3 regions of the Priestia sp. JNUCC 25 genome follow, and region 2 is predicted to be linked to each of the others. Evidence: riboswitches for the same ligand, from Rfam matches in the RefSeq annotation. Region 2 holds a riboswitch; each other region holds the start of a gene.
What was found. Region 2 has a riboswitch for S-adenosylmethionine ahead of mtnK (S-methyl-5-thioribose kinase). Riboswitches for the same ligand answer to the same signal wherever they lie in the genome.
Positions count from the first base shown of each region.

Region 1: linked by a shared signal. The riboswitch ahead of JNUCC25_RS07130 (trans-sulfuration enzyme family protein) and the one ahead of mtnK (S-methyl-5-thioribose kinase) in region 2 are both predicted to bind S-adenosylmethionine.
Region 3: linked by a shared signal. The riboswitch ahead of JNUCC25_RS24750 (phosphoadenylyl-sulfate reductase) and the one ahead of mtnK (S-methyl-5-thioribose kinase) in region 2 are both predicted to bind S-adenosylmethionine.

Region 1 covers NZ_CM132211.1:1,393,637-1,397,273, reverse strand. The annotation lists gene JNUCC25_RS07135 (trans-sulfuration enzyme family protein) at 1-549, opposite strand, end outside; gene JNUCC25_RS07130 (trans-sulfuration enzyme family protein) at 533-1,678, opposite strand; SAM riboswitch class I at 1,750-1,867, opposite strand; gene JNUCC25_RS07125 (hypothetical protein) at 2,035-2,697, opposite strand; gene JNUCC25_RS07120 (hypothetical protein) at 2,762-3,637, opposite strand, start outside.
Region 2 covers NZ_CM132211.1:1,231,415-1,235,051, forward strand. The annotation lists gene mtnA (S-methyl-5-thioribose-1-phosphate isomerase) at 1-1,040, opposite strand, end outside; gene mtnK (S-methyl-5-thioribose kinase) at 1,076-2,248, opposite strand; SAM riboswitch class I at 2,384-2,534, opposite strand; gene JNUCC25_RS06300 (carbon-nitrogen family hydrolase) at 2,626-3,408, opposite strand; gene JNUCC25_RS06305 (pyridoxal phosphate-dependent aminotransferase) at 3,521-3,637, shown strand, end outside.
Region 3 covers NZ_CM132211.1:4,711,529-4,715,165, forward strand. The annotation lists gene sat (sulfate adenylyltransferase) at 1-358, opposite strand, end outside; gene JNUCC25_RS24745 (inorganic phosphate transporter) at 411-1,490, opposite strand; gene JNUCC25_RS24750 (phosphoadenylyl-sulfate reductase) at 1,510-2,223, opposite strand; SAM riboswitch class I at 2,478-2,580, opposite strand; gene cdaS (sporulation-specific diadenylate cyclase CdaS) at 2,893-3,519, shown strand; gene JNUCC25_RS24760 (VOC family protein) at 3,617-3,637, shown strand, end outside.

The DNA.
Region 1 (3,637 bases), 160 kb from region 2:
AGGTGTTAAAAACGTGTTATCTACAATTGTAAGGAGATTGCGCTCCTTCGCCAAACTTGCTACTGCTTTAATATCCGTTACCTGTAAAAATGGATTTGAAGGGCTTTCGATATAAATAGCTCTCGTATCTTTTGTGATTGCTTCTTCTACTTTCTCAACCTTCGTTGTATCAACAAAAGTTGTTTTGATACCAAACTTTGAAAATAACCGTGTTAATACACGATATGTCCCGCCGTACGTATCGTGTGAAACTAAAATTTCATCCCCTGATTCAAAAATAGATAACACCGATGAGATAGCAGCCATACCTGATGAAAAAGCAAAACCAGCGTATCCATTTTCTAGCTGAGCAATGGTGTTTTCTAAAGCCTCACGAGTTGGATTTCCTGAACGAGAATAGTCATAGCGGCCGTTGTTCGTCTCATCTTCTTGGTTAAATGTAGATACCTGATAAATAGGTACGTTAACCGCTCCAAAATGACCGTCAATTCCTGTATTTGCATGAATTAAGTTCGTACCGAATCTATGTTTATTATTGTTGGTATGCATCAAATGCCTCCTTCAAATCTTTAATTAAATCATCTGCGTGCTCAATTCCAACTGATAATCGCAGTAAACAGTTTGTTACTCCAACACGATTTCGAATTTCCTCGGGAATATCAGCGTGTGTTTGACGAGCTGGGAATGTCATTAAACTTTCCACGCCTCCTAAGCTTTCTGCAAATGTAATAACTTTAACATTTTCCAAAAGCGTGGACACGATGTCAGGGTGTGAGACAGCAAAAGAAATCATGCCTCCAAATCCAGTCGCTTGTTTCTTCATGATTTCATAGCCTGGATGTGTTTCAAGACCAGGGTAATACACTTTTTCTACGAGATCATGAGCAGTAAGCCAATTTGCAATTTCCAGTGCGTTTTCGTTATGCTTTTCCATACGAAGCGCTAGCGTCTTAACACCGCGCAACAACAACCAGCTATCTTGTGGACCTAAGATTGCCCCAGCTGCATTTTGATAAAAACGAATTTTCTCTCCTAAGCTACTACATCGAGCGACTACAAGACCAGCAACTACATCATTATGCCCCCCAATGTATTTGCTCGCACTATGTATCACAATATCTGCTCCAAGCTCTAAAGGACGCTGATAGTAAGGGGACATGAATGTATTGTCAACGATAGTAAGCAAATCATGCTGTTTAGCTAACGCAATTGCTTCGGGCAAATCAGTCACGTGCATCATTGGATTTGTAGGTGTTTCAATAAATAAAGCTTTCGTGTTGGGACGAAGCGCATCTTTTACTTGCTCGAGATGGGCTGTGTTGACGTACGAAACAGTAATTCCTTGCTCTGAAAAGATTTCATTTAGTACTCGGTACGTTCCTCCGTATAAATCTTCTGATACAATTAAATGATCTCCGTTTTTAAATAGTGCTAAAACTGCCATTACGCCCGCCATTCCTGAAGCAAATGCTACTCCTACTTCTCCTTTTTCTAAAGCAGCAATTGCTTCTTCCAATGCTGTACGAGTAGGATTTGCCGTACGTGCATAGTCAAATCCTGTACTTTGCCCTAAAGCAGGATGAGCAAATGTTGATGCTTGATAAATGGGTGTTGTAATAGAACCTGTTGAAGGGTCGCGACCTACTCCTGAACGAACTAATAAAGTTTCAATTTTCATCTATTTCTCTCCTTAACTCAAAATAAAAAACACTCTTCACAGATGGAAGAGTGTTCGTTTATACACGATTTCTCTCATCTGTTAGAACAATACTGATGTTCCACAGGAATTAGCACCGTTCAAATGAATGTTTCATTTGATGGTTGCCGGGCATCGCAGGGCCAGTCCCTCCGCCACTCTTGATAAGAGTTCTATATAATTGTTGGTGGTTAACATTTGTTGTTAATAACTTTAATAAAGATTTTCTTTATTGTCAACATAATTTTCTAAAAAATTCAAATCATCTCATTTGTTTATTCAATATACTTGTCCTGATAAGCACATAAAAAAAAGAGACGACAGCCAGGTCTCTTTTTCTAAGGCAAGTGCACAGATTTTACGTGAGCTAACTTCCAATACATACTTTCTCCATTTGCCGTAATTAGTTCAACAATATTATTAGAAACTTCTTTAAGTACGCCAATTTTTTCTGATTGATCCCCTAAATCTAATACGACCAGTTGATTTTCATATTTTTTAAGCTGCTCTTCAAAGTTTCTGACAAAAGGTGCAGAGGCGGGCCTTACCGGGAGCTCTTTGTCACTTAAAGAATAAGGGGTTAACTCATTACTGTAAGGGGTAAGCCATTTCAAATGATGTAGAGAAACAAAGACATTTTTATACACTGGAGAATAAAACACAAGATAATCATTCAGCACGCTTGTGATATAGCCATGCAATGATTTCCCTCCCGTTACATAAATTTCAATAAATTTCCCTTTTGCCTGCTGTAAAATATTACGATAAGAAATTCGCTGACTTTCTTCTATCAAGTTCTCTTCTATTTCACGTAAAACCGTATAGTCTTCTTCTGATACTTCTCGCAAACGATGCATGTGTAAAAGAGGAATATACAAATAATCATGTCCATTATACAAAATCATGACATCTAACCCTAAGTCAACAAGTCTGCCAATAAAATTAGTTTTCCCTGAAATATCTACTTCTACAATTTTATTAATATAACGATTTATACTCATTCTCCTCCCTCTTTCCTATATGACAGAAAAGGTGCTTTATAAGCACCTTTTTTGTTCTTATTCATTATGCTTTCCAACGATAATTTTTTGTTTGGATGACTTGCTCTCTTGACGCTGACGAGTGTGAACCTGTGCGGCGGCTTTTTCCTGACGAGTGTGAACCTGTGCGGCGGCTTCTTCCTGTACGACCTTCTGGAACGCCTTCCGTTGATCCTCCGTCTTCAGTATTTGTATTTTCCTCTTTCTGCTCATCATCTTGATTATTATTTTGTTTAAAAGATCCTTTTGCTCCTACACAAATGGTTTTAACATGTCTTGGCTGTAAGCGTAATACTTGATTGTCCTGAACAAGGGTAAAAGTACCATTCCGACTTTGCACCAATACACCTTCTACAGCTTCTGGACCGCCGCCGTTGATCGATACCCATTTGTGTGATAGATGAGTAAATAAATTATTAAAGTTTTTTGATTTCATATAAGTTGGTTCCTGATTTGTAGCAAATTGATTATTCATTTGAATGTTATTATTGTTATTATTGTTATTATTGTTTTGATATTCACTTATACTTTTTACATGTTCAACATTGATATAGACGATACCATCATCTTCCGACAGTAATACAAGGTAAGCAGACTCTGACGAACCTAATACGTCAAGGAGCTGGCCTGCTTTTTTCTCAGGACCCCCTTGATTTATTTGAACATATTTACTTTTCAGTAATGATAAAGTACTAGCAAATGTCTTGCCTCTATACAACTCTAAAGTACCTTCATTATCAAACCCGGTAAACGTCTGTGCTGAATTTGACATAGCATCTTCCGTAATACTCTTAACATGGGATAAATGATAATATACAACAGTATATTCTTGTTGATTATTTTGATTATTTTGGTTGCTTTGGTTGTTTTGGTTGCTATTTCCCTCATTATTATTTTCATC
Region 2 (3,637 bases):
AAAACTTTTTGAATGGATTCAAAAGACGGAGAATGGATAATTCCATGCTCTGTAATAATGGCCGTAATCAGTTCGCTTGGCGTCACATCAAAAGCTGGATTGTACACAGAGATTCCGTCTGGAGCAATTTGTGTATCTCCAATGTGCGTTACTTCTTTAGGTGAACGTTCTTCAATAGGGATGCTGCTGCCGTCTTGAATAGATAAATCAAATGTGGACTGCGGCGCTGCTACGTAAAATGGAATACCGAATGCTTTCGCTAAAAGAGCAAGTCCATATGTTCCAATTTTGTTAGCCGTATCGCCATTTGCTGCAATGCGGTCAGCACCTACAATAATCCCATTAATTCCTTTTGTTTTAATTGTATGAGCGGCCATATTATCCGTAATCAGCGTCACGTCCACTCCCGACTGCTGAAGTTCCCATGCTGTTAAGCGAGAACCTTGAAGAACGGGTCTTGTTTCACAGGCAAATACTTCAAGCGGAATATCGCGCTGCTTAGACAAGTGAAAAGGTGCTAATGCTGTTCCATAATAAGCTGTAGCAATTGAACCAGCATTACATATTGTCATGATTTTATCTTTCTTTTTAAATAAAGAAAGAGCATGATCTCCAATTCGGTAGCACGTTTCTTCATCTTCTACTTGAATTTGAATAGCTTCATGAACAACTTTTGTTTTAGCTTCATTAACGGACGAAGCGGATTCAGCGCTTTTCGCTACGCGCTCCAATGCCCAAAATAAATTGACGGCAGTAGGGCGTGAACTAGCTAAATACTGTTGATCAAGAGCTAGCTTTTTGTTAAATTCCTTGACTGAATCTGTGTCATAGCTAAGCGCAGAAAGAGCAAGACCAAAAGCCGCCGTAATGCCAATTGCAGGGGCTCCGCGTACTTTCAAGGTAGTGGTAGCATCCCATACGTCTTTAATGGTTTGCAGCTTAATATATTCAACTTTGCCAGGAAGCTGCTGCTGATCTAATAAAGTAATATATGATTCATTCCATTCCACTGAGCGCGGAAGTGATAGTGTATTTGTCATGCTGATACCGATCCTTTCATTGTGTACATTATTGGTTATCGAAGTAAATGTTCAAATTCATTTGGTGAAACGTCTTGTTGGTGCAGAAGCAAATAACGTCCAATTTTTAACGCAGTACGTTTAGCGTTAATTTTTCTTTCCTCTGAAGAAATTTCGTCTAAGTCCGCCACGTGAGCTAAGCCAATCGTACGTCGAATGATTTCACATCCTGCATATCCAACAGCATCTTGCCACGTTTGCGTTAAAATTTCATGTAATAAGCGCTCATCTTTAGCGAAAGGTTCAGTGTTTTCAGAATGCCAAAGCGCAGTAAAGGTATCTTTGAATACGTTCCATGTGTTCGTAATGTGTGCAAATAACGGTTCGCGATTTGTTTCTCGAGAAAGAGCATTTAAAAATAAATTCGCAACAAATTGCCCTAAATCGAATCCAAACGGACCGTAAAAAGCAAACTCTGGATCAATCACTTTCGTTTCTTGACTGCTAGCAAAGATGCTGCCTGTATGTAAATCACCGTGGATTAGGGTTTGCGCATTTGTTAAAAATTTATATTTTAATTTTGCTGCTTGTAGCTTTACATCACCATCATTCCACAATTCTTCTACATCAGGACGCAGTGCTTTTTCAAATTCATTTGTATCAATATCAAAAAAAGGATCTGTAAACACTAAATCTTCCGTAATATTGCATAAGTCCGGGTTGCTGTACTTAACAACTTCTTCTTTTTTATCCTGAGGCTTTAAGGCGAAATCAGACGTTTTGAACGCAATATGTCCTAAAAAAGAACCGATATGCTGTGAGAGCAGAGGATAACTTTCACCTTGAATAAGTCCGGCGCGAGAAATCGTTAAATGAGACAGATCTTCCATGACCGTAACAGCAAGCGTTTCATCGTGGTAATAAACAGCGGGCACAAGTTCTGGCGTAAATGCACCAAATTGCTTGAGCGCATTGCTTTCAATTGTGGCACGGTTCAATGATAGAGGCCAGCTTTCGCCTACAACTTTTGCATAGGGAAGTGCTTGTTTGACGATAATGGATTTATTCGTTTGATCATTTATGATGTGAAAGACGAGATTTAAGTTGCCGTCACCAATTTCACGGGCAGTCAGCGCTTCTGTGGCATCAAAAAGACCTAGCTTTTTCACAAGTTTGATTGCTGAAATTTCTGTTAAAGGCTGATACTTCTCTGTTTTTGTTGTTGACATCGGAATCCCTCCATAGTTTATTAAACTGATTTGTTTACTAAGTTAATAGGTTTAAGAATATATGGAGGCTTTTATAATTTTAGAAAATATAAAAGCCTCTTTCGTTGGAAAGAGGCTTGATTGTAGTGTTCAAACCTCTTATCTGCCAGAAAGAATTACTTTCTGTTGGAATTAGCACCGTGCCTTTGTAAAACATGTTTTACGGGTGTGATCCATCTTAGGATGGAATGACGGTCGGTTGCTGGGCTTCACAGGGCCAAATCCCTCAGCCAACTCTTGATAAGAGTACGATTACTTATTCAATTTTGATTTGTTTGAATATTTTATGATATCTGGTGAAAATCGTATCATGCAAAAAAACGGCTGTCAATATATAATTAATAAAATTCTGTGCGGCGATCTGTAAAGACAGGAATTTGTTTACGAATTTCTTTTACAAGTTCCAGGTTAACGTCAGCACTTAAAAGTTCTTCGCTATCGCCAGCTTCAGCGATTATTTCTCCCCACGGATCGATGACTAAGGAATGTCCGGCAAATGTGTTATTAGGATCTTGGCCTACACGATTACACGCAATTACATAGCATTGATTTTCGATTGCACGGCTAATGAGCAGGGCTTTCCAGTGGGCAAGTCTTGGAGCCGGCCACTGAGCGACAACAAACAAGACTTCTGCTCCGCTGCTAGTATGAACCCGAATCCACTCTGGAAAACGAATATCGTAACAAATAACTCCTGCGCACAGTGACTGTTCAAGTGTAAAAAGATTTTTTGCTGTTCCTGCTTCGAGATAGAGGTGTTCATCCATTAATTTAAATAAGTGCAGTTTACTGTATTCTGATACTTCACGACCTTTTCGGTCAAAAATATACATCGTATTCGTGACGCCTTGCTCTGTTTTTTTTGCAATCGAACCTGCCACAATATTTACTTCGTTTGTTTTAGCAAACTGAGAGATTAATTGCTTGGCTTGCTGCCCTTCATCATCTGCAATTTCGTCTAGCCGCGTCAAATCATAAGCTGTATCCCATAGCTCCGGAAGCACAAGGATATCAGGGTTTTCTTTCAGGGCTTCCGTCATTTTTTGTTCGATATATTTTCGGTTTTTAGTTGGGTTTCCAAACGCAATATCAAGCTGCAAACACGTAATTTTTACACTCACTTTATCATCCGTCCTTTTTTTAGTAGTTGAAAAAAATGACTTTACAAGTTGAGTATTACAATATATTATTTGTGACTAGAATTTCAAGAATTTTTTGAGAAGGTGTGCGATGATGAAACAATTTGAGCAATCGGAACTATTAAAAAGTTTACCAAAACAATTTTTTGCATCACTTGTAGGCAAGGTAGGAAAAGTAATGGCCCAAGGGCACGACGTTATTAACTTAGGG
Region 3 (3,637 bases), 1.6 Mb from region 2:
CTTTTTCTTTATTTGGCGTATATACTTCAGAAACTTCTAAAACACCATACGTTACGCCGTTTTGAACAAGTTTTACTTTGTCGCCAATGTTTAATTCTTTAGCTTGCTCTTCTGTTACAGGAAGAGTGATAGGAATACTCCATACTGTTCCATCTGCTAAACGCATATTTTCAACAACTGATTGATAATCTTTTTCTCCTAAAAATCCTGTAATTGGGCTGTAAGCACCAATTCCAATTAGTTCTAAATCACTTAGGGCCATGTTATCTACTTCGATTTCTTTTGTTAGTGACGTGTAGTCATATGTTGGTTGATATAAATTAATTAATTCTCCACCGTGTGCTTGAATTGTTGTCATTTTGTAAAATCCTCCTTAAATAATTAACACAATATAATAAAAAGCACTTGAATCACGCAGTCATTTTTTCTTTTTCCGACTGCAAGCTTGCTCTTTTTCTTCTAGTCGCTCTAGCCAAGCTTAGAACACCTGCTGTGGCAATACATCCGCTAGCTAGCACCACAAATGAATATAAGTCGCTTTCAAGTACTAATTTCACAAGAACATATGAGATTACGAGTGAAAATACAGGGGATACCACCCAAACCTTTAACATTTGAATGACCACTTCGCGCTGTTCTTTCGTGAATCCCGTTTTCGCTGCTCCTATTCCAATAATAGAAGACGTAGTGACCTGTGTAAGCGGTACTGGCAAACCAAACAGTGAAGCGACTGTGACAAGAGAAGCACCAGTACCCGAGATAATGCACCCTTCTCCTACAGAATAGCGAGTAATTTTTTTCCCGTTTGTTTCAATAACTCGGCCTCCTAGTAAAAGAGCTCCGAGCGCCACTGCCAATCCGCCTGCTATGACACCCGTTGTGGCATCCATTAATCCAGCTCCTACTAGAGGACCGACAGCATTTGCCACGTTATTCATTCCAGCTGAGAAGGCTTCAAAGAATCCCGTCGCTATAACTAAAATCGTTAAAACTCTTTTCCACTTTCCCTCTGCTTCTTTTTTATGCGCTCTGCGTTTTATCACTTTTCCAATCAAAAAAGCAATGACAAATGAAACTAGCGGAACAATAATCCAAAAAGACATGACAACTAAAAGTTTTTCCACATACAGAGATTGATAAGCTACGCCTACTCCAACAACTGAACCAACCGTTACTTCACTTGTTGATAGAGGAATACCAATTAAATTCGCGAAAAAGAGTGACAGCGTTGCAGCAGCCAGAATGATAATAACTAATTCTACTGACAGCAATTTTTCAGGTATGATACCTGAACTGATGGTTTTTACCACCTCGCCGCCTCCGATAATGGCTCCGAGCACAATACCTACAGCACAGATGAACAGGGCTACTCTTCGCTTTTTAATCGCACCGGAGCCGTATGAAACGCCCATAGCTGCTGCTGCACCGCTTGCCCCAATATTCATTGCAAAAAAAAGCGCAATGATAAAGGCAACATATAAAAGCATCATTTATTCAGCTCTTTCGTATTTAAGATTCGTGTAATCCGCATTCAACTTTTTGTGTACCTGCCCATCTTCCTGAACGTAAATCGTCTACATTGTAGGCAGGTGCGGTACAGGGTTCACAGCCGATACTTGGGTAGCCTTGATCATGAAGTTTGTTATATGGTAAATCATGCTTATACACATAGCGCCAAATTTCCTTCCAAGACCAATGAATTAACGGACAAACTTTCACCTTCTTGAATTTCTCATCCTTATTAAAGTAATTCGTGCTGGCACGAGACTCAGACTGCTCGCGTCTCAAACCAGAAATCCACGCATCATAAGGAGCAAGAGATTCTCTTAATGGAATGATTTTTCGAATTTGACAGCATAAGTTAGGCTGACTCTTCCAAAGCTCATCTCCATGTTTTTCAGCTTGTTCTGCAAGAGTTAAATCCGGTTTTTTCATATGAATACGTAAATCAGGGAAGCGTTCTTTAATTGCATCAATCACTTCATATGTTTCTTTAAAATGAACGCCTGTATCTAAAAAGACAATTTCAGCATCTTTTTTCACTTTTGAAATTAAATCAATTAACACGATCCCTTCGATCCCAAAGCTTGATGCATAGATAATTGAATCTCCGTAGGTATCATACGCCCACTGCAATGCTGAAAGGGCTCCTTTTGTTTCATCTTCACTGTCGAACTCTGGAAACGTATCACTCCAGTTTTCGTACGTATATAAGTCTGCCATTTTCTTCACTCCAATTCTTAGTTATCCGCGTTATCCAATAAAAAAAGACGGTTTTACCCACTAGAATTGGATAAAACCGCCTCTAGTGTGTCTAGTCAGCGAAACTATTTAATTCTTACTTTGCTTCGACATGCCCAAAGATTTGTTTTAAGTCGGGGGTTACAGTCATTGGTGTCCCTCCTCAAATTATCGCTTGCGCTATATCAAAATAAAAAGTCTTCCATATTGAAAGACTGGGTAGGCAATAAATTTTCACCTTATCTTTCAAAATGATACACACTTTGCTGGAATTAGCACCTTGCTAAGCAGGTTGCCGGGGTTCAACGGGCCAGATCCCTCCACCACTCTTGATAAGCATTTTTTAAAAATTTTAGCATATTTAGAATATTTGTCAACATTAAAAATCATATATCCGATAAGAAAACTATACTTTAAATTCACAGAAATATCTATACTTTTATTTAAAACAACATATGTAAATTTAAACCAAATGTGAACATATCAGTTTATAAAACGCTTTCTTTTTCTCCAACTTTTTATATTCTCTTGCTAAATAAAACACAAAACCTCTCTATAAAATTAATAAGGGATTTATAAGCTTTACGGATAATTCACCCACATTAGCACACATTACAGATAACACTGACTGACAGATAGGAGCTATATAAGATGGAGAGACAACCTTTTCAATTAGACGATACAATTAAAAATAATGTGCGAACATATTTACAGCAGATTTCAACTGAAGCCTCTAATTTAGTTAAACATTTAGACACGAGTGATCATTGTATACTATGTGATTTTGAGGAGATGCGAAAGTTATTTCAAGATGTTCAAGCTACGGCTGCCTCTTATTACTTGCGTCATTACTTATCGCCTTATACATTTGAATATGCTGCTCTGTCCTTAGCTATTCATAACCTTTCTGAGAAACGTCACGGCGCTTTAATTGTCATTGAACGGGAACAAAATGTAGACCCTCTTATTCAAAAAGGAATGCCTATTCAAGCTCCTGTCAGCGCTACGCTAGTTGAGACGCTGTTCTATCCAGGGACACCCTTACATGACGGAGCCGTCCTAATTAGAAATAATCAGCTTATCTCAGCTGCTAATGTTTTACCTCTCTCGTCTATTATTTCAACGACCAAAAAATTGGGAACACGTCACCGTGCAGCCATTGGAATGTCGGAAAAATCGGATGCATTAATTTTAGTTGTCTCTGAAGAAACAGGCAAAATTTCGTTTGCACTTGAGGGAAGCCTCTACCCTATTCACTCCAGCAAAAATATGATTTAAGAGCCCTTTCCTGATAAGCAGCCCTATATTGACTTCTATATCCTTTCTCTTTAATATATTTCATAGTTTTTACATACTATAGATACGGGTGATGCATATGACAATTTTAAAATTTGAA